DNA from 4 places in the Bacillus sp. XF8 genome. Region 4 is predicted to be linked to each of the others. Evidence: riboswitches for the same ligand, from Rfam matches in the RefSeq annotation. Region 4 holds a riboswitch; each other region holds the start of a gene.
The links. Region 4 has a riboswitch for thiamine pyrophosphate ahead of tenA (thiaminase II). Riboswitches for the same ligand answer to the same signal wherever they lie in the genome.

Region 1 (7,802 bases), on a different contig from region 4:
AGAAAAACTATCCCAATCCTTTCATTACGACTTTTTATATGAAGAGGGACAACAAGGAACACTATGCCAAATCCTTTTACGAGATGATAACGGTTCTATCGTAGCAACACCACTTAGTTTTCATATGCTGATAAATGAAGTTGCTGGGAAAGGCGAACTTATTTTTTATCATGAACATGGTGAATTTCATCGCCAAAAATTTGATATTTATACGGAAGACAGTATTGTTAAATTACTATTATTCATTCAAGAACGATTACAAGTAAACCAGTAAATAATCTGAAAGCAGCTACTTAACATGTAGCTGCTTTCGCAATTTTCTCACTAAAATATTTTATGCCTTTCCCATGATGCTCCTAAATAAATAGCTCTCTTATTTTTTAGTAACATCCATTTCCTCTAGATTCCAAACTCGAGTCACCCAAGACTCGTAAAAAGAAGGCTCATGAGAAACGAGTAAAATGGTTCCTTTATATTGTGCTAGTGTTTCTTTTAATGCTTCTTTCGCATACACATCTAAGTGATTCGTTGGCTCATCTAAAATTAAGACATTACTCTGCATTAACATAAGTTCACATAAACGTACCTTCGTTTGCTCTCCACCACTTAAAAAACAAAGAGGCTGTCGAATATGCTCTTCTTTTAAACCACATCTTGCTAAAGATTGACGAATTTCTTTTTGCGTCATATCTGGACGTCTTGACCATACTTGCTCAAGTGGTGTAATTTCTGTAGCAAATTCTTCTTGTGCAAAATATGCGGGCTTTACTTTCTCTCCAATACGAACTGCCCCACTTAATGGTTCTAGTTGTCCTAGTAACGTTTTTAACATCGTTGTTTTTCCTATTCCATTATGACCAACAATCGCAATTTTTTCGCCCCTTTTTACTTGTAAATCAAATGATGGAAATAATGCTTCTGTATAACCAAATTGTATTTTTTCCGCTTGTAATATACGACTCACAGGTTCAGTGTGAACTTGAAAATGAAAACGCGGCCTTGGTGCACCGTCAGGATTTTCAACTATTTCCATTTTTTTTAATACTTTTTCACGGCTTTTTGCCTGCTTCGCTTTTCGGATTTTATTTTTTTGAATAAAACTCTCTAAATTTGCAATTTCCTTTTGCTGTCTTGCATAAGCTGCTTGTAATTGTTGCTTCTGCAATTGGTAACTTTCTAAAAATCTTTCATAATTCCCCGTATAGCGCTTTATTGTTTGCCCTTCTAAATGATAAATAACATTCGTAATATGGTTTAAAAACGATTCATCATGGGAAACGACAATATAAGCATGCTCATACGCTTGTAAATACGCTCTTAGCCAATCTATATGAACCGTATCTAAATAATTTGTTGGCTCATCCAGCAATAAGATATGTGGCTTCTCTAAGAGAAGCTTTCCAAGTAATAACTTTGTACGCTGACCACCACTTAATTTTGAAACATCTTTTTTCATACCTAAGTCTAACAAGCCTAAACCGGCTGCTACTTCCTCTATTTTTGTATGAACTTGATAAAAATCTGAACCCTCTAGTATATTTTGTAATTCTCCATATTGTACTAATAGCTTCTCTAACTCTGCTTCCTTTGCCATCTTTTCAGCAATGACTATCATTTCACGTTCAATCGTATACAGATGAGAAAATGCACTTTGTAAATATTCTTCAATCGTTATCCCTTCTTGTAAATCAATATGCTGCTCTAAAAATCCCACCTTCGCATGTGGAAACCATTCAATCTTCCCTCCATCAGGCAAAACTTCTCCAGTTAAAAGACGAAGTAACGTTGATTTCCCTGCACCATTACTTCCAACAAGCCCGGCGTGCTCACCTTGTAATAATCGAAAACAAGCATTATATAAAATGGTTTTATCTCCATACGTATGCGTAAGATTTTCTACTGTTAATACACTCATTTTTGTTCTCTCCTTTTCTTTATAACTAACAAGCCAAATAGAGAGAACAGCAAAATAAAGATCTTATTGAATTGTGTATACATGAAAAATGAGTAAGGTGAACACACCTTACCCATTACAATTTATTATCGTAAAAAAGGATTAAGGCTCTTTACCTGCTGTCTTCAATTTGGCTTAAACTTTAAAAATGGGCAGACTTCTCCCATATCAAGCTAAAACCATTTGAAGAACAGTCGATAAAGTCATCTTATCCTTTCACTCCTTTATGAATCATTATTGTCTTATAATAAGCATGTACCATGCTCTTATATTTTATTCGTTATGAATCTTTTTGTTCCTCTTTTTCATTAAAAAATTTTTTCAAACAAAAAGCCTCTTAACAATTATTATATCAAAAATTGTTAAGAGACTTTTATTACTTCTGCATATAAGGAGCCAATATTCCTAAAATCTCCGCTTTATCTTCTTTCAGCTCAAGAGATGTTAACATTTCCATCGTTCGAGGACGGGGTAAGTTAACATTCACCTCACCTACAATTGTTGCTGGTCTTTGAGACATGATAAATACACGATCAGACAATAATATTGCTTCGTCTAGATCATGCGTTACCATCACAATTGTTTGCTTCTCTTGATGCCACGAATTTAAAAGCCAACGATGTACTTCCATTTTTGTAAATGCATCTAACTTACCGAACGGTTCATCAAGTAGCATAATCGGCTTTTCACATAAATAGGTACGAAGAAAACTAATACGCTGACGCATACCACCAGATAATGCATCTGGATAATGATTTGCATATTCAGCTAGACCAAACTGCTCTAAGGCTTCCATTCCTTCTGTAAGTCGCTCTTTCTTTGGCTTCCCTTCAATTTCTAGTGGAAGAACAATATTTTGCAGTGCTGAGCGCCATGGAAGTAACAAATCTTGCTGCGGCATATAACTTACAATATCTTGTTTTTGAACAAGGGTATCATTATAGACCACCTCACCACTAGTCGCCTCTTCAACACTCGCAATTAAATTTAATAACGTACTTTTTCCGCAACCACTTGGGCCTACGAACGAGACAAACTCACCTTCTTGTATAGAAGCACTAATTTTTTCTAGTACATTTTTCCCATCAAATGCTTTCACAACATCTTTTATTTGTAATCCGTTCATTTTTCACTTGGAAGGAATTCGTTTGTAAAGGCATCTTTTACTTCAATTTTCTTTTTAATAACTTTGTTATCATGTAAGAAATTCATGTAATTCGTCCAAACTTCTTCCTTCTGTACTCCCCACGCTTTCGCATCATCTTGATACTTCGTACTTAACCATTTTTGGCTCTCTTGTACTAACTCTTTATTAATGTCCGGTACATTTTCAATTAAAATATCAGCAGCTTCTTTTGGCTCTTTAATTGCAAAATTATATCCTTCTGCTGTTGCACTCATAAACTTTTTCACAAAATCTTTATCTTGCTTTGTATGCTTTTCACTTGTAATAATGACAGGACTATAGAAATCTAACGCTGGATCTAAATCTTTTACCATAATTGTATTTAATTCTTTTCCTTGTCGTTTCGCTTCAATGCCATCCCAACCATAGTAAATCCATTCAAAATCCGCATCGCGACCAATCGATTTAAGGAAATCTGTTTGTCCAAGAACAATCTTTTCTACTTTACTAAAATCAGCTTGATGTTTATCCATAATTGTTTTTAACGTCGCTTCTTCTGCTGGTGCCCCCCAGCCCCCATAACGCTTTCCTTCAAAATCTTTCGGGGAAGTAATATTATCTTTTTTCAGTGATGCAAACGCTGACGTGTTATGCTGAATAATTGCTCCAATCGAAACAACCGGTATTCCTTCAACACGAGCCGATGTTACATTTTCTTGATAACTCACACCGAAATCAGCTTTTCCTGAAGCAATCATTTGCTCTGCCGATACGTTATCACCTGGCTGAATAATTTCTACATCTAAACCTTGTTTTTTATAGTAATCTTTCGTCTTCGCTACATATAAACCAGTATGATTTGTATTTGGGAACCAGTCCAAAACAATTTTTACTTTCTTTCCTGTATCTGTACTCTCTTCTTTCTTTGCTGCATTACAACCAACAACACTGGCTGCGAGTAAAGCCGCTAGCATCACTTTTAGTCCTTTTTTCATTTTTTATCGTCCTTTCTGTATATCCATGGTGCTGTTAGTCTTGCCATAAATTCTGCGATAAAATACAAGAGCAATGTCACCATTACGATAATTGCTGCGATACCAAATACACGAGCTGTTAAAAAGGATTTTGTTGCGCGCGTAAGCATGACACCTAATCCTTCACTCGCACCAAGCCATTCCCCAATAATCGCTCCCATCACGCTATATGTAACGGCAATTTTTAACCCTGAGAAAAAGTATGGAAGTACAGCTGGAAATTTCACCTTTTGATAGGTTTGCCATTTTGTCGCACGCATTGTTTTTAATAACTTGAGCATGTTTTTATCTACGGTTTGAAAACCTTCTAAAATACTAAGAGCAATTGGAAAGAAGCAGACAAGAATAACGACCATTACCTTTGGCAACATTCCATATCCAAACCAAATAATAAATAGAGGTGCTAGCACCACAATCGGAATTGTTTGCGAAATAACGAGTAACGGATTAATTAAAATGCGAAATAGCGGAATAACATCCATAATAATTGCAATACTTGTTCCAAGTAAAATCGCAAAAAACAAACCAATTACAACTTCTTGCAGTGTTTGCATTGTATTTGGTAACAATAAATCTTTCATTCCAACTAGCTCTTGGACAATCGCAGAAGGCTTTGGTAAAATCCACGACTCAATTTGAAATAATGTAACCACTCCTTCCCATATAGCAATGAGAAGGATTAGCCAAATCGTTGTAATTGTTATGTTAGATCGTTTCTGGTTTTTCATATTCATCACGGTACTTCCAAACTTTCTCATCAATCGTTACACCAGTACTTGGACGATAATGGATTTTAATAGAAGTAATAACCTCTTCTGCTCCAGCATCGACACAAGCTTGTTGTGCACGCTTAATGACATCAAGAAGCACGTCTAATTCTCCTTCTAGCGTTGTTTCCATCGCACCTACTTCATAGCGAACACCCGATTGTTGTACGACTTCAATTGCTTTATCAACAACAGCATATACATCATTCGTTTTTGCTTGCGGTACTACTGAAAATGAAATTGTAACTTGTTGTGACATATTAAAATCCCCCTTGCAAAATATGTTTGTAAAAAGAAAAGGCTTTCCTACCATCACGTAGGAAAGCCTTGTATGCAAGTTATTATAGAATAACATATGCTACATCACTTTAAGTAACTCCCTACGCTGGCATTATCCAGATCAGGTTGAGGGTCGATGCTTTTTACATCCTCTCAGCCAATTGGCTCCCCGGTCCTTAATTCGTTTTCATTGTAGCATGATTTATTTTTTCAAACAAACTTATAACACAGAAGACATTGCTTCTGTTCTATTAGATTACATTTTAAAATAACTTTGTTAGAACATAAAGTGAAACTTTAATCAGTTGGGGTCTTACTGCCCGTTAATGCAGGATAAATGAAGCAAGATAACTAAATCGCCCCTTCCAATACTTTTTTAATAAAGCTTCTTGTTAAGAAACACACAAAAAAAGTTCTTTTTTTCTAACAAATGAATATAAATTCATTTGTTATAATTATAATTCATTATTAATCTTACGTTTTCTCCGATTATCTATTTGCATTCAATTTTTTTTACTACTATAACAGTTTTTCTTTATAGAATAATAAACAAAAACTACTAAAAAAATATGTACCCTACTAACAATTTTTCAATATAATCAACTTGTTAATCAAAAGAAATCTGTAGTATATTTTCCCCATTAACTATTGATACACCTTCAAATAATGGACACATTTTCCTTTTAACCAATTCGATTTATTAGTCATTCAAAGTTCTGTTTATATGTCTTTTCTGAAAACACAAAAATATTAATCTCATAAATATACAGGTTATAATGATGGCGTCGAGAGATAACCGATCAAATAATTATGTTTTATCGCCTCCAGAGAAAACGTTTACACTCTCCCGATAATTATATTTAAAAAGTAAATGAATGAAGGGAACTGAATTAGTATGGAAATGTTAAAAGGTACTTTACTGTTACTCGCTGTACTTTCGTGTATGTCATTATTTTGCTTTAAAGCTCCTAATGGAATGAAAGCTATGGGTGGTCTATCTGGCGCTGCTTGTGCGACGTTCTTAGTAGAAGCCTTTCATAGTTATGTAACAGGTGATTTAATCGGAATTCCATTTTTAAAAGAGCTCGGTCAAATGGCAGGTGGCCTTGGCGGGATCGCTGCCGGTACACTTGTTTGTTTAAAAATGGGGGTAAATCCGGTCTATTCAATGATGGTTGGTGTAGCTTTAGCTGATTTTAAATTATTACCTGCATTTATAGCTGGTTACTTAGTCTCTTTCCTTATTAAAAAAATTGAAAAACGTGTTCCAGAAGGTATCGATTTAATTGTCGCTGTATTAGTTGCTCCAGTTGTAGCGCGTTTATTAGCAAAAGCAATTGCACCAATAGTAGTCGGAATTTTACAAAATATTGGTGACGTTTTAGTATCTGCTGGTACTGGAAATCCAATTTTATTAGGAATTGTTCTAGGCGGAATTATTCCAATCGTTGGCATGAGCCCATTAAGTTCCATGGCTTTAACAAGTTTAATTGGCTTAACTGGTATGCCAATGGCAATCGGTGCTTTATCAGTAACAAGCTCTTCTTTTGTTAACTATATGCTATTCAAGCGTATGAAATTTGGTAACAAATCTACTACAACTGCAGTTGCAATTGAACCATTAACACAAATCGATATTATCGCTGCAAATCCAATTCCTATCTATTTAACAAACGCAATGGGTGGCATGATTGCCGGCGTAATTATTGCATCGTTTGGACTGATCAATAATGCTGTGGGCACAGCAACTCCAATTGCTGGATTAATGGTAATGTTTGGATTCAACGATCCAGTAAAAGTACTAATGTGCGCAGCAACCATTATGGCCACTGGCTTATTATCCGGTTTTATCGGCTCATTAATCTTTAAAAACTTTAAAATTCGTAGAAGTGACGAAATTAGAGAAGTTTCACAAGAAATCGCTGCTTAATCTATAAAAAAACTAAGCTTGGAGGAATAAAACATGAAATACAAATCAATGTTCGATATTATTGGTCCAATTATGGTAGGTCCTTCTAGTTCCCACACTGCTGGTGCTGCTCGGATAGGTGTTGAAGCTAGAACACTATTTGGTGAACAACCAGAAGAAGTAAATATTTCATTTTATGGTTCATTTGCAAAAACATATAAAGGCCATGGAACAGATGTAGCGATTGTCGGGGGATTAATGGGATTTCCAACAGATGACTCGCGTATTCCAAAAGCATTAAAACTAGCAAAAGCAATCGGGATGAATGTTAATTTTCATGAATGTGAAGAAGAAAGTGAACATCCAAACACAGCTCGTCTTAAGTTAATAAAAGGCTCGCGAAAGATGGAATTAGTCGGTATTTCAATCGGTGGCGGTATGATGGAAATTACAGAGATTGACGGTAAACGTGTAAGTTAGTATTCATTAGCAATATCTCCTACATACAAAACTTCCAGTAAAGGATTGATAATTATGATGTTCAAAACAGTCGCAGATCTTCTAGAATTAACAAAACGAGAAAACGTGTCTATAGCTGAAATCATGGTTCGTCAAGAAATTTTAGCTACAGAATCTTCTCGCGAAGAAGTAATCGACCGTATGAAAAAAAAGCTTACGATTATGGAAAATGCTATTTCTCAAGGACTAGCAGGGGTTAAATCCATCACTGGTT
Region 2 (7,802 bases), on a different contig from region 4:
AAAAACCTTCCCCTTTTTGTTTGTAATTTCAAATCCACCTCTTTTTATCACACTTTTAACTCTTTTCATTAACTTACATGATTGTAATGTTACTGTAAGCTAACTCGATAGTTACCAAAACGTTATTCTTATAAAATGAAATTAGAAGCGAGGTTAAACAAGACATACTTTTGCTTCTCTAAATTTAAAAAACAATACATTTGTATTTACTATAAAGCATATAAAAAGGAGACAAGAAAAATGAAAAAATTAGTAGGAATCGGGTTAGCAGCAGCAATTTCATTAGGAGCATTATCAGGTTGTTCTTTATTAGGAGAGAAAGCAAACGGTATGGTTACTTATGGAAGTGAACAACAAGTTAACCAAGTAATCGATAAAAACAAATCTGATATAAAAGAAAAAGACACATATAAGATGAAACTTGCCACATTAGAAAGTAAAAAAGTACTTGTAATGGATAAGAAGACTGGTGAAGAACTAGTGAAAAAAGAGCTACTTAAAAAAGTAGAAAAAGATAACACAAAAGCAATTGATAAATTACCAGCTGTGACAGCGGATCAAGGTGTATTATTTGCGAAAGAAAAAGTAGAGAATGCTACAATTGATGGAGCAAAATTAAAATACGAAGGTAACACAATTATCGGTGATGGTCGTTCTTATGCAGATATGTTTGCAATCGTAGATGATGCTGCATATGAAAAAGTAAATGGCGAAGAGAAATCTGTAGGTGTACTGAAATTTGATAAGGATCCTAAAGATAAAATCCAAGATACTACTAAAGAAACAGAAACAGTACAACTTGTGAAAATTAAAAAGTAATAAAAAAAGCTTTGCGAAATTCGCAAAGCTTTTTTCACTACTTATTAACGACATGCTCTCTATCAAGACTACAACTATTTGACTGACATGACTTATTTAGCGAACATGCTGCACATTTTCCTTTTTTACTTCTCTTCACAAAATTGAATAATGTATATCCTGCATAACCAAAAATGATAGCTCCAATTACAATATTGACCATCATTATGATACATCTCCTTCTAGAATCCAAGCATGGATCCGACTTGGTATATAACGAGCGTTAATACATAAGCAATAATAAGTGGATACACCACAGAGAAAATTGTCCATTTTACAGACCCTGTTTCACGGCGAATCACAGCTACTGTCGCTAAACATGGGACGTATAATAAAATAAAGAACATGAACGCATATGCTGATAATGCAGTATAGTGCGCTCCCATTACATTTCCTAATACATCTTCTTTCACCGCATAAATAATGGCCATTGTTGAAACAACAACTTCTTTCGCTAAAAATCCTGTTAATAATGACGCTGCTGCTTGCCATGTTCCAAAACCGAGCGGTGCTAAAACTGGCGCAATAAAGCCACCAATCATCGCTAAGAAACTTTCTCCCATATCAACGCCAAATCCAGATGGACCCGCATAATTTAATAACCAAATCACCACCGAACCACCAAAGATAAATGTACCAGCTTTACGTACGAAACCTTTTCCTTTTTCCCACGTACTCAGCCACAATGTTTTTGCTTGTGGTACACGATAAGGCGGAAGCTCAATCACAAAAATAGACTTTTCTTCTTTTAACACTGTAAGAGACATTACCTTTGTAACTAATAGTGCAAGTACAATACCGGCAATGTATAAAGAGAACACAACAGTTGCCTGACTATGTGGGAAAAAGACTCCCGCAAATAATGCATATACAGGTAAACGTGCTGAACAAGACATAAATGGCGTTACTAATACTGTCAGTAATCTCTCCTTCTCTTGCTCAATCGTTCTCGCTGCCATAATGCCTGGAACGTTACAACCGAAACCGATAATCATTGGAATAAACGCCTTCCCGTTTAAGCCAAAGAACTCCATAATACGGTCCATAACAACCGCAATTCGTGCCATATATCCTGAGTCTTCTAATAATGAAATAAAGAAGAACAACGCAAAAATTTGCGGAACGAATACTAATACAGCTCCGACACCAGCAATAATCCCTTCCGTAATAAGAGCCTGAATAAACTCAGAAGCCCCAATATTTACGAGTCCCGCTGTAACCCAATCCGTAAACTGTCCACCAAGAAATTCATCAAGCATATCTGATAAAGGCGTCCCAATCCACGTAAACGTAACCTGAAAAATAAAAAACATAACTGCTAAAAAGATTGGAAGTCCCAATATTTTATGTGTAATTAACTGATCGATTTTTTCTGAAAAAGGAATCTTTCCTTCCTTTTCATGATGAATGACATTTGTTTTTAACTTTTCAATATACGCTGCACGTGTCCTATAAATATGTTGTTCCAGCGTTACATCAAGTTCTGCCTCTAATGCTGATCGAATCGCTATAAGCTTTTCATAAACAGGCAATTTCTTTACTTCTTGCTCTACTACTTCATTGTTACTTAAAAATTGAAGTACAAGCCATCTTGGATGTTCATAATTCTCCCTAGTTAGAAGATCCATAAGATCTGTAATTCCTGCATCTACTTGTTTTCCATAAGAAAGAATGAAAGGTTTTTCCCTCTTCTTCTCACTCTCATGAAGAGCAGCAAGTAACTCTTCACAGCCTTTCCCACTTCTCGCAACAACAGGAACGACTGTTACTCCTAATATTTCTGATAATCTTTCTACGTTGATAACGATTCCACGCTGCTTCGCAACATCAATCATATTTAAACCGATAGAAACTGGTTTACCAAATTCTAATAACTGCAACGTTAAATGCATATTGCGCTCAAATTGAGAAGAATCCACAATATTTAACATATGCTGAAATTCTTCTGTTAATAGAAACTTTGTAACGACACCTTCATCACGAGAAACAGGATTTAAATCATATACACCTGGCAAATCAATTAGCGTTCCTTGCTTATCTTTTAACTTACCAACTTTCTTCTCTACCGTTACTCCGCTCCAGTTCCCTACATATTCATAGGAACCAGTTAGCGCATTAAACAATGATGTTTTCCCTGTATTTGGATTCCCTAGCAATGCAACCTTATTCACGCTAATTCCACCTTTATCATTTTCGCGTCACAATGACGAATACTAATTAACTGTCCACGGCACTCTAATGTACATGGGCCATTGAACATTGCTTTTTGTTTTATACGAAGCTCGCATCCTTCTGATAGGCCAAATGCAGATAGACGTCTTTTCAATAATTGATCCAGTGCCTGTAAATTTTTCACTCGTACTTTTTGACCTATACTTATCTCAACTAAACTCATAATCTCCCTCCTCAAAAGAGAATGATAATTATTTTCAGAAAAAATTATATCATATTCTTTTTATCTGGTACTATAGCTCTTTCCTACCTATTTATTAACTTTTTGAGACAATTGTATGTAAATACACACATCCATTTGTCATTCTCATCCATTTCGCTTACAATGAACTTAACAAATAAAGAATCTCGTTATCACAGGGGGAGCCTCGTTGCTGAGAGGGAACACTTCGTTCCGACCCTTAGAACCTGTTAGTTAATGCTAACGTAGGAATTGTGCGAACGTCGAAATACATATACCTCATTATTTTCTACTTACGTATTTCATATCTCCCTTTGGTAATCATTCTTTTTTGTGCAACTTGGATTTAGGGGGAATGACAACATGCGTAACACCAATTTACAAGCGATGATTGAATCTGCAATCCTTGCAGCCTTTGCCTTAATCATCGACATTTTACCACTATCGATTAAACTTCCAACAGGCGGTTCTATCTCATTTGCTATGATTCCTATTTTTATTATCGCTTACCGCTGGGGATTTAAAACGGCTTTCTTAGGAGGGCTAATTTGGGGACTACTACAAATTGTAGTCGGCGATGCATATATTTTAACGCCTGTGCAAGCGTTTATCGAGTACTTCATTGCATTTGCTTTTGTCGGCTTTGCAGGTTTATTCTATCGTCCCATTCAAAAGGCACTTGCAACATCTAGTCTTGGCAGTCGCAAAGATAAGCTTTCATCCAAAGGCAATCAAGGAAAAAAAGTTTTTGTTTATATTATCCTTGCTACATTTGTTGGTAGCTTTGCACGTTATTTCTGCCACTTTATCGCGGGTATTATTTTCTGGGGACAATATGCGCCGAAAGGTCAATCTGCAGTCCTATATTCATTAATCGTGAACGGTAGTACAATGCTTGCTTCTTTCGCATTATGTACAGTGTTACTACTTCTTTTATTTACAACTTCACCACGCTTATTCAAAAGCGTTGGTGCATATAATATGAATTCAAAAAATAAGAGCGCCTAAATGGCGCTCTTATTTTGTATAAATTAGGATTTAATCTTTATCAAAATGTCTATAAGAACGTAATCCATCTAGAAAGAACTGAAAATTTTCCGTCAAGACAGTAATGATAGGATCTTGATAATTCTCTACATTGACATGAATAACTCTCGGTTCTCCATTCTTTCCACACCTACTATAATCTAACATAACCGCATCGTGGCCAGCTGTTGAAGATTCACTAATCAAAATCCCAATGGATGGATATTCAAACTCTTCCATCTTTATATGGCATTTGAGAAGAAGGTTCTTGAGAATTCGCAGTTGTTTCAGTCAAACTCCCTTTTGATTCTATCTTCTCAAAATGCTCTATCTCTTCTATTGTTAAATCTTGCGCGGAACTTTCCCCTTATACCATTCAAAGGAATAATAAGCCCCCATAAGAATGCCAATTATCTTCAAGAAAGCAAAATTCCCTATACACACCTCTCTATTTACGGGATAAAAAAAACATTGTAGATTCCCTCTACAATGCTTTTTTTAGTGTCTCAGTATCTACATGTTACTTTCTTGTGATTTCAGAGTAGGAGAGTCCGAAGCAATAACTATTTGTCTCGACTCAGTTTTCTTTAAGTGATTAGTGACGTTACACTTACGACGTTGAACAACCCATGACTTTATAGGGTTTGTAAAAATGACTCTTCGCTCTTCATTAGGGGTCTCTTCTTTAAACTTACAACTTTCGCTCCATTTACACCATTTCATTGTAAACTTAGAAGAAGAATGATCTTGTTCTCGATCAAACAAATACGAAAAACTCATATCTCCAGCTAACGTAACTGTGTTAGTAGCCGATAATAAAGCAATGGTTGCCCAACGTCTCTCCATTCCCTTCTACTCCTTTTTCACATATAGTGCCTAAAGCTTACTTTACCTAAAATGTGCTTGCCTTTTACCTTACATATATAAGTTTATCCAAAACACTAGCATTCAACTATCGATTTGTCTTACAATTCACCTTACATTTTTGTAAGGAACGAAAAAACCTTCATTTTATAAATGAAGGTTTTAAGTCATTTCTTATCTATATATTCTTTCATATCGTCTAATCCCGTTTCATACAACTGCAACAACATTCCATGAGAGATAGCACCAAGGACTAACGTCATTCCAATAAGTGAAACTCGAATAACTGGAATATCAATTATATAAGACAACATACCAAGAACGATTGTTAATAGCAGCGCTTTTATAAATGTAATACTTGTGTACTGTTTCTTTTTCATGATTATCACCCTTCATGGAAGCGTTTTCTCGATATGACTATTATATCATATCATCAGATCTTTTGGTGGGTATTTTTGTAAAAAGACTTTCCTTTTTGAAAACAAAAACGGCCTCTGAAACAAATCAGACTCTTCTTTATTCACTCCCTTTTATATAACAAAACCTCTACTATCTAAATATGCTAGACGAAAAATAATACTCTATACTCGTTCTCTCCTTTTATTCTCACTTGGCATGGGGCAGGGAGAGGATCTGACCGCTTCTATGCATGGCCGGATGCTCTCTCCCACCTAAAAAGAAAGATTTTATTTCATTTTTTTAATTTGTATTTATATATTATGTTTATACCCGTTCACTACTTTCGACATACAAAATAAAAGAATCATATAAAAAACAACTGGAATCATAATAATTCTTGGCTCTAGCATTAATTCTCCATAGTAATAACTAATTACATTTGCCCAGTCATTTAAGTATGGAAAATATCTACTAAATTGATCATGAGCTTGCCCGGAAACAATTTTCGTTCCCCCTAAAAATAATTTAAAAAGGGCAAGATGTAACATAATTAATAATACTTGGACCATCTGCTCTCCAATTTGAAATATAATTTGTGGTTTCAATACTTTCATAATATGAGTTCGAAACACGTGCCATCTGCTTCCTCCTAATAGAAAAGAACTCTTTACATATTCTTTGTTCCAAAGTTGCTGAACTTCTTTATGAAAAAATCGTGTCATGCCTGGCACTGCTACAAAAACGAATACAAGAAATTGTATACATAGTACTTCTATATTTGTGACAATAGGTTTCGTTCGTAGCTCATAAATGATAAATGGTGTAAGAAATAAAATACAAAATAAAGTTTGCGGAAAAAATTGCAAACTAACAGTAACACGTTGTAAGAAAGAAAATCCCCACTTATCATTACGAATGAACAAGCTCATCAATAAAGAAAGGGTTACTCTAGCAAGTGCCACACAAAATGCAATTAAAATTGTATACTTAGCTCCATCTATTATTTTATAAAATAAATCTTCTCCTTCTCGATCCGTCCCAAACCAATGTGTACGGGAGTTTGAAAAAGGGGCCGCTTCAACGATTTCTCCCTTTTCATTGTATCGATATTCCACTGCCTTAGGCTCCTTCTGAAAATATGGGAGTGCAATACTCATTATTAATAATAAAATAATCGGGAATAAGAAGTACTTATAACGCTGGTTACGCATACAACTTCCTCCTTAACCAATTCAATCCTACTATTACTCCATACATAGGAACTATAAATAACAGTAACAAATAAACGATAACCGCTGGCTCTTGACCACTAATCAAAATTGAAAACAAACCTTTTATATGAAACATGTATTCAAAAACGAATAAGCTTGTTATTAATGCTAGTAATATGGATTCAATATGATTCACAACTGAAGCTACGATATTACTAACAATATGCTTACATAAAATATACAGACTACTAAAACCTTTCGCTTTCACAAACATAACATAATCTTTTTTCTGTTCCTCACCTATAAGTAGCATTTGGAATTGAAATAAAGAGATTGTAGGTATAATAGCTAAAATGAGAATTGGTAATACAACAGATGAATTGTGCATTGTAGAAAATGGATGTAATGGTAAAACCCCGGTATACCTATATATACTTACCATTAAAAGTTGAAGAAAAAAAATCAGGAAGATATCTGGAATTATTTTAAGAAAAAATACAACTTCTTCTATCACTCTCTGTACACGCCGCGGTAAAATCGCCGTAATGATACTACATAAAAAAGACGAACAAATAGAAACTATGAGCGCTCCAAATATAAGCACGAGTGAATATGCATATGGCTTAAATATAAGCGGAAACAAAGGAAATTCTCTTTCTTGCATCTTAAATATTTGCACATTGTTTGAAACAGTCGCTACTTGTGTAGCCATTTTCAGCTTTAATTCTTCTGGGTGTATCAACGCAGAGATAACATGTATACATTGTGTAAAAAAATGCTCTATATGTATCCCAATTTTCTTTCCATCTATAAATAACATCGGAAGACTTACAATCACTACAAATAGCATAATCATGATAAATAACTGAAGAATTATTGAGATTATATTTTTTAACATTCCATTCTCCTCTCAATTTCTCTAGCATAAACGGATCATGAAAACTTCAAATCGAACTTTCACTTTCACTTTCACTTTATTTTATTCTTACTTTCCTAACATAGCCCTTCATTAAATATGTATTTCTTCTTTT
Region 3 (7,802 bases), on a different contig from region 4:
CTCTCTAAATGAATATGTAATACGTTCGCCTCAAAACTTGTTACAATTTCGAGTAAGTGTTGCAAATGTCCTGGTTTATCTTTAATCATTGTTGCGATATGAACAAATCGGCCAGCTTCAACCATCCCATGTTCAATAATACGAGTAATGAAGTTAACATCAACATTTCCACCACTTAAAATCGACACAACTTTTTTCTCTTTCACAGGAATTTTTTGATAGAGTAAAGCAGCTAATGAACTAGCACCTGAGCCTTCTACTAATAATTTATTTCTTTCAAGTAGCATTAACATCGTTCTCGCAATTTCCATTTCATCCACACAAAAAATATCATCTACATATCGCTCTACAAGCTGAAATGTTAAATCACCTGGCCTTTTTACAGCGATACCATCTGCCATAGTTGGGGCCCCATCTACTGTTATCACTTTCTTTTCTTGCAATGATTGCTTCATCCCCGGACAAGCAAGCGCTTGTACACCATATATTTTCACCGACGGTTTTTGTTCTTTAATCGCCAGCGCAACACCTGCAATTAAGCCGCCGCCACCAACTGGACAAATAACAGCTTCGACGTCATCAAGCTGCTGCAATATTTCTAAACCTACCGTCCCTTGACCAGAAATTACAGCATCATCATCAAATGGGTGAACAAACTTCGCACCCGTTTGTTCTTTTAAATCAAGTGCATAAGCTAAAGCATCGTCAAATACATCACCTTGCAATTCCACATGTGCACCATATCGCTTAGTCGCAAGCACTTTACTGAGCGGTGCACCTTTGGGCATCACAATCGTACAGGGAATATCGAGCATATTACTAGAATAAGCGACTCCTTGTGCGTGATTTCCAGCAGATGCTGCAATAACTCCATTTTCTAATTCACCTTTATCAAGAGAAACCATCTTATTATAAGAGCCTCGCACTTTAAAAGAACCCGTCTTTTGTAAATTTTCAAGTTTTAAATACACTTCATTATGCGATAACTCACTGAATGTACTTGAATAATCCAGCGGTGTCATATGTACAATGCCTTTCATTTTCTCATGAGCAGCTATAATATCTTGTAAAGAAATCATGTTGTCGCCTCCGAAACGGATATATTCATACATGTTAGTTTGAGCCGCACCAATGTTTTTATGCTGAAAAGTAAAACTTTAATCTATTCTGTTACATATTGAGATAATCATCCGTCCTTGAATCTTTGATTTTTCTTTCCAAAAGCATCAAAATTTGGATGATCAATTTTATAATGTGTAGCTTGAAAAAACATTGATATTAATAAAAGTCCCACCGATAGTATTCCTAATACAATCCCACCGCCTACATGCTCTCCATACCTTCCGTTCAGCTCTGTATTAAAAAAATAACCTGCAAATCCTGCAGTTCCCCCACCTAAAAAACCTACTCCATAAATCATTTTTCCAATTGTTGTTTTTGGATTAATTGCTTCTTTTAAAATAGTTTCACGAAATTTATAACCTATTATTTTACATATCAAAAAATACCCTACCATTCCAACACCAATAAACCCCTTACTTCCCCATCTATACCAAGTTGCGACTAAAGTAAATATGCAAGATAAATCAAATTGAATAATACCAAAATAAATGCGCCACCCTAAATACTGTTCCCACTTAAATAAGTAAGAAAATACAGCCAAAAAAAGGTTTAAAAGCAAACCGGAAATAACATATAATATACTATCTGGCCATGTAACTAAACATACACACCCAAAAACTAACGGAAAAAAAACACTATAATAAATGCCTTTATATAGCCTTATATCTTTTTTTGTATTCAAATTTTCACTTCCCTATATACGTTATATAAAGTATAACTTTTATCCCTGGGAATTTCTTCACCCTCCATTGATTATTGCCCCTCATCAATCATACTTTTTGCTGTCCCCAAATAACGAGATCACTCTTTTTCCAAAATTGAGCGTATGGATTTTCCAATCCCATTTTAAGAGTAGTATCTATCACCAATCATCCTTTTCCTACAAAAAAAACTCAAATCCCTATTTTTACCTTTCCATACCCATTAAAACTCGTCATTGAAATACAAACTATTACTAAATAAAAAAGGGGAGGCGGCTTATTTCTATTTAAGCTGCCTCCCCTTTTTTATTTATTTACTTGTTCTATAAGTTTTTTTGTACTTTCATAAGGTGAATCTGCTAAACTTATCGCTGAAATAATGGAAACTCCATCTGCCCCCGCTCCTATAACAGAAGCAGCATTTTCAACTGTAATTCCTCCAATTCCAACAATCGGGACTGTAATCCCCGCCTTTCTAAAATGACGCAGACCTTTCGTTCCTTGTACTGCTTTTGTATCCTTTTTCGTGCTCGTTGGAAAGATAGGTCCTACTCCTAGATAATCCGCCCCATTTGCAATTGCAAAATGTGCTTCCTCTACCGTATGAGCAGATACTCCGACAATTTTATCTCCCATTTTTTCACGAACTGATGTAATTCCTTCGTCATCTTGCCCGACATGAACACCATCTGCATCTAATTCAATTGCTAATTCCACATCATCATTTACGATAAATGGAACATTATATTCTTTACAAAGCGCTTGTAGCTGCTTAGCAAAATGCAACCTGTTCTCTCCAGTTAAAGCTCCTTCTCCCTTTTCACGAAATTGAAAAAGTGTCACTCCGCCATCTAGTGCTTCTTTCATTACTTGTAATGGGTCCTTTTGGCAGTTATTACTTCCCATAATAAAATATACTTGCAATAATTTGGACATTTGTTGTTTATCAATACGCGCCATGTCTCTCATCCCCTCTTACTGCACCTCTTGGAGATTTCCATATTGCTCGATATCATTCGCAGTAGTGTTTGCTAGCTGATTCAAAAATTCAATTTGGAAACTTCCTGGTCCTAATTCTACTGTTTTAACAGCAGCTATTTCTGCTGCCACGCCATAAAATGTTAATGCAGCAACTGCTGCTTTTACATAATCTTTTTCAACTGCTGCAAATGCTCCCATTACAGAAGTTAATAGACAGCCTGTTCCTGTGACTTTCGTTAAAATCTGATGACCATTACGAACGATAACAGTTCGCTCACCATCTGTCACAACGTCTTCTTTTCCGGTAATCACCGTAACTGTATCTAGTTCATCTGCCGCTTGTTTCGCAATTCCTACAACATCACCGTTTCCGATTCCAGCATCGACACCTTTAATTTCCCATTTCTCATTAATTACATTAGCAATTTCCGCTGCATTTCCGCGAATCATTGCTAAATCCACTTCACTTGGAATGTACCTTGCAACTTCTGTTCGATAAGAAGTTGCGCCTGCACCAACTGGATCAAACAATACTGGTACATGATTCGTATTCGCTGATTTACCAGCAAGTAACATTGCTTCTACCTCTTCAGGACGAAGTGTACCCATGTTTAAAACAAGTGCTCCAGCAATACTAGCCATTTCCGCTACTTCTTCTTTTGCATATGCCATAACAGGTGAGGCCCCTAATGCAAGTAAGCCATTCGCTGTAAAATTTGTCACAACAACATTTGTAATATTATGCACAAGTGGATTAGATTCTCTTACTTTCTCCACTACTTTTTTGATTTCTTGTATATTCATTCTTTTCATCTCCTAACTTAATAGTGGGAGATACACAAAAAGACACTTCGCGTATGCAAAGTGCCTGAACATGTGCTTTTACACTCTCCCTACGCTGGCATTATCCAACAGGTTCAAATGGTCAACGACAGATTAGCCGTACTCTCAGTTTGCATCCGCAAACTCCCATGTGTTTTCTTATTCATCTACTTCAGAGTCTACTCTTATTCTAGTAAAATAACAAGTTCTTTACTCTATCATATATAAATCCAAGTTGATTTTCCAACATATAAATTGCGGCTATGAAAAATAAAAAGAGACTTCCTCTCATTTTCTCCTTCTGTTTTCACATGGCATGGGGCTAAAAAAGGAACTGACCGCTTCTATCCACCGGCGGATTCTCTCTACCACCTAAAAGGAATGGTTTTATGTCGGTCTTTCAATCCATATTTATATACAAAAACAGTGATAGGAAATGAATCCTATCACTGTTTCTCATCTTATTATTTTAAGGCTTCAGATACTTCTTTCACCATTGCTGATACAGACTCAAGTCCGCCACCAGATAGGTACCAGTAGTTTGCATCTAAATAGATTACATTGTTGTTTTTCGCAGCATTCGTTTTGCTAACAATTTCATTTTCCACAACTTGTTTTGCAGAAGATTTACCGCCAACAACAGCACCTCTATCGATTACAAATAAGTAATCTGGGTTTTTCTCAAGAATGTATTCAAATGAAATCTTATTACCATGCGTATCCGCTTTAAGTTCTGTATCCACAGGAGCTACACCAAATACGTCATGAATAATACCAAAGCGAGAATTTGGACCATATGCACTTACTTGACCGTCATTTGCTAAGATAATTAAACCTTTTTTATCACTTTTCGTAGCTTTTTCATTTAATGCTTTTATATCTTTTTCAACTGTTGCAATTTCTTTTTTCGCTTGATCTTCTTTACCGAAGATTTTCGCTAACATTTCTGTGTTTTCTTTAAATGATTTCATATAATCTTTTGTATCTTGTTCTACATAAATTGTTGGAGCAATTTTTTCAAATTCTTTGTATGAATCAGATTGTCTTCCAGAAATGATAATTAAATCTGGATTAATTTCATTAATTTTTTCAAAGTCTGGCTCTTTTAAACCACCAACGTTTGTGTATTTTTTATCTTCATATTTAGAAAGGTATTTTGGTACACTCTTTTGTGGTACACCAGTTACTTCAACACCTAATTTATCTAATGTATCTAATGAACCAAAGTCAAATACGACAACTTTTTTCGGGTTTGTTTTAACTTTTGTTTCTCCTAATTTATGCTTAATCGTAATTTCTTTACTTTCACTTGCTTCTGTTTTTTTATCAGAAGAAGCGTTGTTGCTACAAGCTACAGCTACAATTGCAAGCATGAAAGTTAATAATAGCATTGCTAATTTTTTCACTTTAATCACCTCTATAAATTTTTAAAAATTATTTTAAATAGATAGTAAGCTAGTACTACCAAAATAACCCCCACTATGAAAAATAAATACATATATTATTTCCGGCAATTTCCTCAATATGAATATTCATATCATAAATATCTTTCAAAACAACCGGATCAATAATTTCATTTGTTGCTCCTTCTTTCATTACTTTTCCATCTTTCAAAGCAACGATGCGATCGGAGTAACAAGAAGCAAAGTTAATATCATGAATGACAATAACAATTGTTTTGCCAAGCTCTTCAACTAAGCGTCTCAGTACTTTCATAATTTGGACAGAATGTTTCATATCTAAATTGTTAAGCGGCTCATCTAGCAAAATGTATTCTGTATTTTGAGCAATGACCATGGCGATATATGCTCTTTGCCGTTGCCCACCACTGAGCTGATCTAAATACTTATATTGAATATCTTCAAGCTCCATATAACGGATTGCTTCTTCAATATGATTCCAATCTTCCTTTGATAGATTACCTTGTGAATATGGAAATCTTCCAAAGCTAACTAATTCCCGAATTGTAAGTCTTAAATTGATATGATTTGTTTGCTTTAAAATAGAGATTTTTTTGGCAAGCTCATTACTCTTCCATTCGCCAATTTCTTTATCCTCTATATAGATTTCACCAGCATCTTTTTTTAACAGCCTGCTCATCATAGAAAGAACTGTACTTTTTCCAGCTCCATTCGGCCCGATAAAGGATGTTATTTTCCCTTTTGCTATTTTAATAGAGACATCCTCAACAACATTTTTATTTCCATATTGTTTTGATACATTTCTTACTTCTACCATGTCTTGCTCTCCTTTAATAGAAGATAGATGAAGTATACTCCACCAACAAAATTCACAATAACGCTTAAAGTTGTATTAAATTCAAATAATCTTTCAACAATCAATTGTCCCCCTACTAGGGCAATAATACTAATAAATATAGAACCTGCTATTAAATATTTGTGCTGATATGTACGTAAACATTCACGCGCAACGTTAACTACAAGTAATCCTAAAAATGTAATTGGTCCAACTAGTGCTGTAGAAATAGAAACTAGAATCGCAATTACAATTAACAGCTTTTTCACAACTTTATCGTAGTCTACACCTAAATTAATAGCCTCTTCTCTTCCTAGTGATAGTACATCTAATAACTTCAGTTCCTTATACACATATGCAATAACTAATACAATTCCAATAATAGACGTTACAAGTAACTCTGTTTTTACGTTATTTACACTAGCAAACATTTTTCCTTGTACAATTTGAAACTCATTTGGATCAATGAGCACTTGCATAAAGGAAGATAAACTTTGAAAGAATGTACCAAATATTAATCCAATTAACAATAAGAAGTAAATATTGTTGCCTTCCCTCTTAAAGAGAAATTTATAAAGAAATAGCGAAAAGACAACCATTAAACTTATGGATATAAGAAAGTTAATATTTGTATTCATCATCGCGATATGCTGCGATCCAAACACAAACACAACAAATGTTTGAATAAACATATAAAGTGAATCTAAACCGATGACACTAGGTGTTAAAATACGGTTGTTACTAATTGTTTGAAAAATCATAGACGAAAACGCAATTGCTCCGCCCGTTATAACCATTGCCAATAATTTCTTCCCTCTTCTTGGCAATGCATAATCTAACGTATTCATATTTAAGTTAATAAATAAAAATATCCCAATGGCTACAATTGATAAAATGGCAAGCACTGCCAACATTTTTTTATGATTTGTTTGTTTTCTATGCTGCATATGCGTTTCTCCTCATCAATAAATAAAGGAAGATTCCGCTTCCGATTACCCCTACTGTAAGACCGATAGAAATCTCGTACGGATAAATCACGATGCGGCCAAGTATATCGCAAGCAAGTACGAAAACTGCTCCGAGTAAAGCAGTATGAGGTAAACTATTTTTCAAATTATCCCCGCGGTAAATCGAAACAATGTTTGGAATAATAAGCCCTAAAAACGGAATCATTCCGACAGTTAAGACAACCAATGCAGAGATTAAAGCGACGATAATGAGACCGATATTTAGCACACGGTTGTAATTCATCCCTAAATTCGCTGCAAAATCTTCTCCCATTCCAGCAACGGTAAAACGATTTGCGTATAAAAAGGCAATGATCACAAGCGGGATACTTAAATATAAAATTTCATATCTTCCCTTCATAATCATTGAAAAATCACCTTGTAGCCATGAATTGATATTTTGAATTAAGTCATATTTATAAGCAAAGAATGTTGTAATGGAACTAATAATATTTCCAAACATAATCCCAACAAGTGGAATGAAAATTGTATCCTTAAACTTAATTCTCTTCAAAATTTGCATAAATAAAAATGTGCCAGCTAACGCAAAAATAAATGCTACCAACATTTTTTCAAGTGGGCTTGCTGACGTAAATAGCAACAATGAAACTAAAACGCCTAACTTTGCGCTATCCATCGTCCCCGCAGTTGTTGGAGATACAAACTTATTTCTGCTCAATTGCTGCATAATTAAGCCACTTATACTTAAACTAATACCGGCTACAATAATACTAATTAAGCGCGGTAATCTGCTAACAAGTAAAATTTGGAGCTGTCCTTGATCTAAATGTAAAATGTCTGTCGGCTTAATATCTTTTACACCGATAAAAATAGACGCAATTGATAAAACAATAAGCATGATAAACAAATATCTTTTTTTCATAATTTCTTCATGGTGCAGATTATGTTCTGT
Region 4 (7,802 bases):
CGAAGCACCCATGAACTCCCCTGTTCATCAGTAGCGAACACCACTTGAAAGTCCATTCCTGATTCATTTAATTCAGCGCTTTCTTTATTCAATTGTAAGCCATTCTTTTCAGCGATTTTTAAAATTTCTTCTATACTTTTCTGTTCATTTGCATTTGTCATAGATAAACACTCCTTTAAATTTCTTCATATAAGCACAAAAAACACAGGCTGATTACCTGTGCTTTGAGTAAACGGAATAATTTATCACAAATAAACTGAAAAAATCCCCCTTTTTAAATCGTGATCTTCTCAGTCTTATGAAGGGTCTTTGAATAAAATGGAATAATTTATGATTCACACCTCATCCGAAAAATAGAAGTGATTATAAATCATATGGCATTATTTATTATAGTTGTAAAGACACAAAAAAGAGAGCAGTTTTGCTCCGCTCTCTTTTTACGTATCACCCAAATAGGGTTTACCTTAAATTAGGCAGACCAATCCCGATTACTCTGCGCACAGGCAGAGCCTTTGTAGCACTATTCAATTAGCGGCTCAAAGTATGAAATCGGAATCTAAAAAATGCCATCAGGTAAATTCCTCCGTTCTTTATAGTTGCTTACATCATACTATGATTATATGTGTCTCTCAATAAAAAAATGATTTTATCTTAAATGTAGAGAATCGTTATTAAATAATACTGTTCCTATTTTTATTTCGATTTTCCTTGCACCCAAGTAGCAATATCATTTATAACATACTCAGGGATATTGGCAGGACTATAATATTCATCCGGTTTACTTAATTCCCCATCTCCTTCTGTAAAGAAGTGATTTAACTTTGGATAAAGTCGATAATCTACGTTATCTCGCTCTTTTAATTGTTCTTTCCAGAGAGGAATTTCGATTTTTGATTGAACTTGATAGTCTCTTTCTCCTTGAATAATAAGAAGCGGTGTCTTTTGTTCCCTGGACATTTCTGCTGCCTTAGTTTTACGGATAGAATCCCAAAATACTGGTGAGCCTAAATGAAAATCTTTTGGAGGATTCTGGCTAGAGAAATTAGGATCATTTAATAATTCAAATTGCGATTTGTAAAACTGATATTCTTCAGGTTTCATTCCTCCAATAGAAAACAAGTAATCCAATTGATCTAAAACAACATCTTGGATCGTACGAGCTGGTCCTCCCATCACAATTGCCCCAGCAATGTTTTGGTTTTGATCTTTTTCAATCATTTGCGGGACCATCATGCCCCCTTGGCTATGGCCGAGAATATAAATTTGATTTTTGTCTATCCCTGGTTGATTTTGCAGAAAACGAGTTGCAAGGAGGGCATCATCTGTTGTCTCTTTATCAACTGTGTAAAAAGGGCTTAATTGTGTTTTTAAGCTATGTTCGTACGTTCGTTTATTATAACGAAGGACAGCAATTCCTTTTGAAGCAAGACCTTCAGCTAGATCGCGAAACGGTTTTAATGCAAATGCAGTTTCGTCCCTATCACTGGCTCCAGATCCTTGAACAAGAATAACCACTGGAAAAGGTCCATCCCCCTTCGGAACAGACAATGTTCCTGGTAATGGAAACGCGCCACTTCCAACTACTACTTCTTTTTCAACAAATGATTCAGGCTTACTATATGATGGGCGTTCTGCAACAGAATTAAACGACATGCTAAGTTGAAAATCATCTATTTTTCCAGATGGATCCAATTTAATTAGTAAAGGCACAGTGAATTGTTCAAAAATTAATCCGATTTCTACATTTGTATGAACGGAATTTGTTTCTTTTTGTTTCACTTCCCCGATTCCGATAAAATGACCTGCTTGTAATTGTAGCGGGAGTCCCTTCCAATAGCTTTCCAACCATTTTTCAGATATTACCTTTTGCAAAGATCGAGAAGTTAAATCAAATGCAGATTTATAATTTTCAGTATTCATATCACGGATAAATTTAAGAGTAGTAGATATAAAAGGGTTTTCATCGCTGGTATTCTCTACTTCCTTAATATTTGTGTTTGTTTCTTTTAACATTGAGGTTAATTGCTGGCTGAACAATGGATTATTATACGAATTAATAAATAAATCAGGATAAAAACTTGTTTTCAATTCATCTGTATTTTTCATCTCATTCAAACCGGGTGCGATGGAGAATTTCGTATGTGTAGTTGTTTCTTCCGCATATGTAACAGTCGGAATGCTTATCGCAAAAATTGTACTTACAAGTAATAACTTATTCCCTATTCGTTTTCTCGTTCTCATATTTTTCGATTCCTCCAATATTAAATTTTTATAACTATCGTACAATCTAGGTAGTTACATTTTCTAAAAATACGTTTGTTGATTATTTCCTTTAATTAAATTCTTATCCCTAGGAAAGCTTTCAAGAAAAAGTGAATGATTTGCTAAATTTGAAGTATATCAATCTATATTCCAATTATTGTAAGATAAATAGAGAGCAATAATTTTCTTTACAGCTATTTCCTCCCTCTTAAGAATCTTCAATAAAAATCATACTCTCCCTCTTTTTATTGTGTAATTTTTTTATAATATGTCCGCAACAAATTACTGAATTTAATTTTTCTAAAACGTAGAGATTATTTTTGTACACTAAAAAATGACTAAACTAAGTTAGCCATTTTTTGTAATCCGCAGTTACTTTTGCAATGTGAGTAATATCTTTTCCTTACAAACTTACACCTTCTCCCTTTTCTTCCACTGGCCACTTTTCTAATGTGTAAGCCATCTCCCAAAATGAATATTCATACTGGCTGCTAATTACAAAATGTTGTTTCATACGCTTACGATCAGCTTCTGTTACTGTTTCAGCAATTGCATCTAATCGTGCAATTTGCTCTTCTACTAAAGTACGGAACCAGTCAGAGCCGTATGCGGAAATCCATTCTTGGTAAATTGGTTCTTCGGGTTGACATTCTTTCAAACGTTCACCAATTTCATAATAAAGCCAATAGCAAGGTAAAATCGCTGCAATAATATCCCCTAAATGTCCTTCATAGGCAGCACGATACATATGTGATGTATACGCATAAGCCGTCGGTGCAGGAACGAATGATTCTTTTTCATCTTCAGTAATTCCTAATTTTTTTGCAAAATTCTCATGTAACGATAATTCAGCTTGGTATGTATTTTGTGCATGATGCGCCATGCGAGCTGTCGTTTCTAATTCAGTAGCTTTCGCCGCCCCTAACGTTTGGATTCTTGCGAAATGACTTAAATAATATGAATCTTGCAGTACATAATAGCGGAAACTAGCTAAATCTAGCGTTCCATCTCCTAGTTTTGTGACAAACGGATGGTTAAAGCTTGTTTCCCAAATTGAATTAACTTCTTTGCGTAATAACTGTGAAAATGACATTATAAGACCCCCAATAAATATATAAATTACAAATAATAGTTACAATCTGTATTTTTTATAAAATAGAAAGCTAAAACAGATTTCTCCACCAATTGTTTATCAGTACCTAGACGACTTGCCCTTTTACCAAAACTTGACTTTCAGCAGCATGCAGTGCATATAAATGGATGCATAAAGTGAAACTTTAATCAGTGGGGGTTTTCTTCATCCCACTACTGATTATTAGCCCTCACGAATCGGGCTTTTACGGGCAGTTAATCCCCCACCTAACTTCTTTGCTTTCGCTGAACTTTGAGGTGGGGGTCTTACTGCCCACAAATAGCGGGATAAAATAAAAAGCACTTTCTCCACATACGTAAAGAAAGTGCTTTGGAAATCATCGATATTTTATAAATATAATGTCCCATCACTTCCACTTCCCTACGCTGGTATCAGCCAGATCAGGTCCTAAGGGTCTCAAAGGTATACTTTGATCTCAGCCTATCTAAAGGCACTCCTAGTGGATCGATATTAACTATTTAATTTGATACTTATCATAACACAATTCATAGAACTGTCAAATATTATTTGAACGTTCAAACTTTATAAAATATTTTTCATCTATTCCCACTAATTGTTCAAGCCGCTCTTTAACATTTAAATTACAAACACCACCGTGGTAACAAATTACAGTCTCAATATCAAACTCTAAAAATCTTCTAAGCGATTCTTTAGCTATTTCCATATATGGTGTCGTTTGCGGGACGGGCCCTTTTAAGTTTCCATCAACGCATACCATTGCGTCACCTGCAATTAATGCTTTATATTTTTCACTATATAAACTAATATGTCCCGGAGTATGCCCTGGTGTATGAATTACTTTAATGCCTCCGAAAAAGGGTAAACTTTGTCCATCTTTTAATGTTTGATTTACTTTTGCTATAGGTGGATTTTTATATAGAAATTGCATAACTTCCGGAAGTGCATCCCATTGGTCTTTATTCATGTTACTTGGATTTGTTTTCATTAAATGCACTTGTCCTTCAATATACGGCTTATCTAATTCATGTGCGTACACTTCAATAGGTTGATCTGCTTTTTGTTGTATTTCAGGAAGACTCCCAATATGATCTATATCCTGATGTGTTAAAATGATTGTTTGTAATTGTTCGAAAGGCACACCAACATCATTCATCACATCACGAATTTGTTTCAATTGTCCTGGCATACCAGTATCGACTAATATAGCTTCTTTTTCATCATATATTTGTTCGATATAAATTAATCAAATCTTTTAAAGCCGCTGCCGCTGCTCCTCTTGGGCTCGAAGCTCCTCCGGTTGAAGTAACTTTTCCCATCGTATCAGTATGAAAAGTGATTCCTTTTTCCGTTCCATTTACATGAGCCAACGGATGTTCTTTCCCTATTTCACACGGGCAGACTTCAAGTTTAAGATTTCCTGAATAATCTTTATATGCTTTTGCTATTAGTTTTAGAGATTTACCTTGTTCTTTCGCTTTCAGTATATCTTGTTTCGTAACACTTTCTATACCTTTTATAGATATACAATTCAATGAATTTTCTGCTTGCAGCAAACTATTTGCCAATAATAATAGTTTACAAGCACTATCCATTCCACTTACATCTAATGATGGGTCTGTTTCAGCTATTCCTTTTTGCTGTGCTTGATGTAATGCTTCCTGGAATGTTACATCTTTTTCATACATGTCTGTAAGAATATAATTTGTTGTTCCATTTAAAATACCTTCTATGCTTTCAATTTGACATCCAGCTAAACTAAATTGTCCAATATCTAAAGTTGGGAGTGCAGCTGCAGTTGCACCGCTGTAGCGAATACGTACGTTTGCTAGTTTTGCTTTTTCTTTTATTTCTTGCCAATTCGTAACAAGTGCTCCTTTTGAAATAGACACTACATCCATATGGTTTTTAATCGCTGTTTGAATGTATGTTCTTCCAGGCTCGCCAGTTTGAAGATTTGTTGGTGTAGATTCTATTAATACATTACCAAAAGGAATTTTTTCACTTTTATCAAGTGGATAGTGTTTGATATATTTCTCTAATGCACAAGAACCAGTACCATAAATTAATAGTTCTTTAATATGTAAGCCCTTGTCATTATAAAGATTGACTGTACTTCCAATAATTCCAGTAAAGACAAGTTCAATTCCGTACATCTCTTTTATATATGCATCTTTCTCCAATACCAATTTCACAAACTCTTTTCCAACAGTTCCATATCCAGATATCACTATGTTAACTCTCATATCATCACCTCAAACTATTATGCTATTTTAATGTTAGCTCCATTATACTCCGAAGGTACGATACAATTCACGAAGTAAAAACTCCCTCACCATACTTTGAGGGAGTTCTTGCTTTTCAATATAAATATGAATCCAGTTATTTTGGTAAATTGGATAACTTTTCAGCAATTGTCCGGTAAAAAGTATTAATATCAGAAAAACCTAATGAGTCCGAAACACTTAGTCCAACCATATCAAGGTGATCCCAATTTTGTTTTGTCTCAATATGATTCCATTTTCCAATCTCTGGTGCACCATTATTATTTATGATTGTATCAGTTGATGGCCCTACCATCGAACTTGTATTTACCACGCCGTCATTTTGCCACCAAGATGAATCAATGAATGGTTGATTTTGTTCGTACCTTTCATATGATCCTAAGAAAATCGCATTCCCCATTAACGTTTTATTCATTGTGATGTGCGGTAAGTGAAGCCCTGTTATAGGAGCTGCTTGTGTGGCATGTCCACTGTAAGAAAAATAATATACGTCTGGTTGCGCTTTTACCCATTCATTCAATTCCCTCGCCCCATCTGTACTTAAATCCCATTGACTTATATCTTTCGTCCCATTCCAAATGGAACTATTTAACACACGATTTGAATATTGAAGAAATGACTCTCCGGCTTTCTTTTTAATTCCCCATTGATCCAATTTAAAGTCGTATAGTGATAGATTGTTATTTTCTCCAATTCCAGCAGTTGCAACTAGTAATTGCTTTACGGCTGGCAGAAGTAAACTTCCATCTGCAAGTGTCGTCCCGTTATGAGGCGTTGCCAATGTCGTTACACTATGAACATATGATTTTCCGCCATGGAACAATGGAGACATCTTCACATCTGCATGTTGTTTTGCATACTCCCTCTCCTCTTGATTTCCTTCTTTCAATAATTGAACGAGCGCGCGTATCGTTTGACCACCCATGCTATGTCCTACTAAATGAACCTTATTTGTTTCATTCCAATTTTGAACAAACCCTGTATATGTTCTACCATATCGATCGTGTCCATGTTTCTCCGCATGTGCTGCTCCATAATCTACTGTTCCACCATTAATTTCAGCATATAATTCACAAGCACGGTCCCAGTTACTTGATAATGGCCCAACGGCGGCGGTATGTACATTGTATCCATTCCTCTTTAAATTCTCTTGAATATCATGTACACCACCCCAATACTTTACACCCAACAATTCATCTCTTCCCCATCCCGTAAAACCATGTACTAAAATAATAGGATTGTTATTTTTCTTTCCCTCCTCTGCGTGCGTTGGCATTGGCAGCATTACACTCGAAGCGATAAAACATAAAATTAATAATCCCCAAAATAATCTTCTCATTTTACATCCCCTTTTCTTTTTTCTACCCCTCTAATAAAACGCTTTCATTTTTACCCCCTTTTTATGTAATAGAAAAAAGATTCACAAAGATATACCTACGCAATTCGCAAAGGTTATATAGTGTGGATCTCCAATTCTCTATCACATTTATTAACTTAAAGATACTGTAAACTACATCATTTGAATTGTCTATCAATTATGAAATATTACATAGTTGATAAAGTTTTGTTGACAATTCTCTTTTCTTCTTACCTTTATTCTTTAACTTGTACAGCCATTTGTCATCCAAATTCATGAAAAAGCAAAGTCTTTACAGAAAGAGCTAAACGCCGCAAACTCTCAAATTGAAAGATATATTCAAGAAGAAGAAAGACACTGAATCGCGAGAGACCTTCACGATACACTCGGACAAACATTAACAATGATTAAAGTGAAAAGTGAACTGACAATAAGATTAATAGAAAAGAAGCCACCACAAGCAAAACGAGAATTAAACGATATTCTAGATACATCACGCTTTGCATCAAAACAAGTGCGTAAACTTGTTACTGATATGAAATATATATCAATCGAAAATGAATTTACTCACGTTCGTGAGCTATTACATACAGCCAGTATTCAATGTAACAAACGGAACTGTTAGAAATTATTTATCATCTGCCATTCAAAATTTGAAGCTGAATCAAGATTTCATGCTATTCGTATTGCCGATGAAAAAGGTTGGTTATGATGAAAGATACGGTGTAGAAAAGGGATGCTTCTCCCCTTATTAATATAAAAACTATTTTCCTATATATATACAATG

Region 1: another riboswitch for thiamine pyrophosphate. It lies ahead of J4P91_RS16400 (MTH1187 family thiamine-binding protein); the one in region 4 lies ahead of tenA (thiaminase II).
Region 2: another riboswitch for thiamine pyrophosphate. It lies ahead of thiT (energy-coupled thiamine transporter ThiT); the one in region 4 lies ahead of tenA (thiaminase II).
Region 3: another riboswitch for thiamine pyrophosphate. It lies ahead of thiM (hydroxyethylthiazole kinase); the one in region 4 lies ahead of tenA (thiaminase II).

Annotation. Positions count from the first base shown of each region.
Region 1 covers NZ_JAGDQK010000025.1:15,143-22,944, forward strand. Annotated here, with positions in the region: gene J4P91_RS16375 (hypothetical protein) at 1-274, shown strand, start outside; gene J4P91_RS16380 (ABC-F family ATP-binding cassette domain-containing protein) at 374-1,915, opposite strand; gene J4P91_RS16385 (ABC transporter ATP-binding protein) at 2,331-3,080, opposite strand; gene J4P91_RS16390 (ABC transporter substrate-binding protein) at 3,077-4,075, opposite strand; gene J4P91_RS16395 (ABC transporter permease) at 4,072-4,848, opposite strand; gene J4P91_RS16400 (MTH1187 family thiamine-binding protein) at 4,820-5,140, opposite strand; TPP riboswitch at 5,242-5,342, opposite strand; gene J4P91_RS16405 (PTS sugar transporter subunit IIC) at 6,056-7,090, shown strand; partial or broken gene sdaAB (L-serine ammonia-lyase, iron-sulfur-dependent subunit beta) at 7,124-7,534, shown strand; gene sdaAA (L-serine ammonia-lyase, iron-sulfur-dependent, subunit alpha) at 7,607-7,802, shown strand, end outside.
Region 2 covers NZ_JAGDQK010000040.1:51,608-59,409, reverse strand. Annotated here, with positions in the region: gene J4P91_RS22745 (lipoprotein BA_5634 family protein) at 241-819, shown strand; gene J4P91_RS22740 (FeoB-associated Cys-rich membrane protein) at 857-1,024, opposite strand; gene feoB (ferrous iron transport protein B) at 1,041-3,029, opposite strand; gene J4P91_RS22730 (FeoA family protein) at 3,026-3,253, opposite strand; TPP riboswitch at 3,440-3,541, shown strand; gene thiT (energy-coupled thiamine transporter ThiT) at 3,635-4,279, shown strand; gene J4P91_RS22720 (hypothetical protein) at 4,310-4,537, opposite strand; partial or broken gene J4P91_RS29065 (class D sortase) at 4,533-4,696, opposite strand; gene J4P91_RS22715 (hypothetical protein) at 4,811-5,143, opposite strand; gene J4P91_RS22710 (hypothetical protein) at 5,329-5,541, opposite strand; gene J4P91_RS22705 (ABC transporter permease subunit) at 5,872-6,771, opposite strand; gene J4P91_RS22700 (ABC transporter permease subunit) at 6,764-7,669, opposite strand.
Region 3 covers NZ_JAGDQK010000025.1:25,651-33,452, forward strand. Annotated here, with positions in the region: gene ilvA (threonine ammonia-lyase) at 1-1,079, opposite strand, end outside; gene J4P91_RS16430 (hypothetical protein) at 1,187-1,804, opposite strand; gene thiE (thiamine phosphate synthase) at 2,130-2,792, opposite strand; gene thiM (hydroxyethylthiazole kinase) at 2,799-3,617, opposite strand; TPP riboswitch at 3,678-3,787, opposite strand; gene J4P91_RS16445 (siderophore ABC transporter substrate-binding protein) at 4,091-5,032, opposite strand; gene J4P91_RS16450 (iron ABC transporter ATP-binding protein) at 5,106-5,864, opposite strand; gene J4P91_RS16455 (iron chelate uptake ABC transporter family permease subunit) at 5,858-6,829, opposite strand; gene J4P91_RS16460 (ABC transporter permease) at 6,819-7,772, opposite strand.
Region 4 covers NZ_JAGDQK010000020.1:143,878-151,679, forward strand. Annotated here, with positions in the region: gene J4P91_RS13970 (macrolide 2'-phosphotransferase) at 1-161, opposite strand, end outside; gene J4P91_RS13975 (alpha/beta hydrolase) at 694-2,241, opposite strand; gene tenA (thiaminase II) at 2,666-3,355, opposite strand; TPP riboswitch at 3,756-3,863, opposite strand; gene J4P91_RS13985 (MBL fold metallo-hydrolase) at 3,912-4,616, opposite strand; gene J4P91_RS13990 (homoserine dehydrogenase) at 4,594-5,619, opposite strand; gene J4P91_RS13995 (esterase/lipase family protein) at 5,756-6,943, opposite strand; partial or broken gene J4P91_RS14000 (sensor histidine kinase) at 7,236-7,619, shown strand.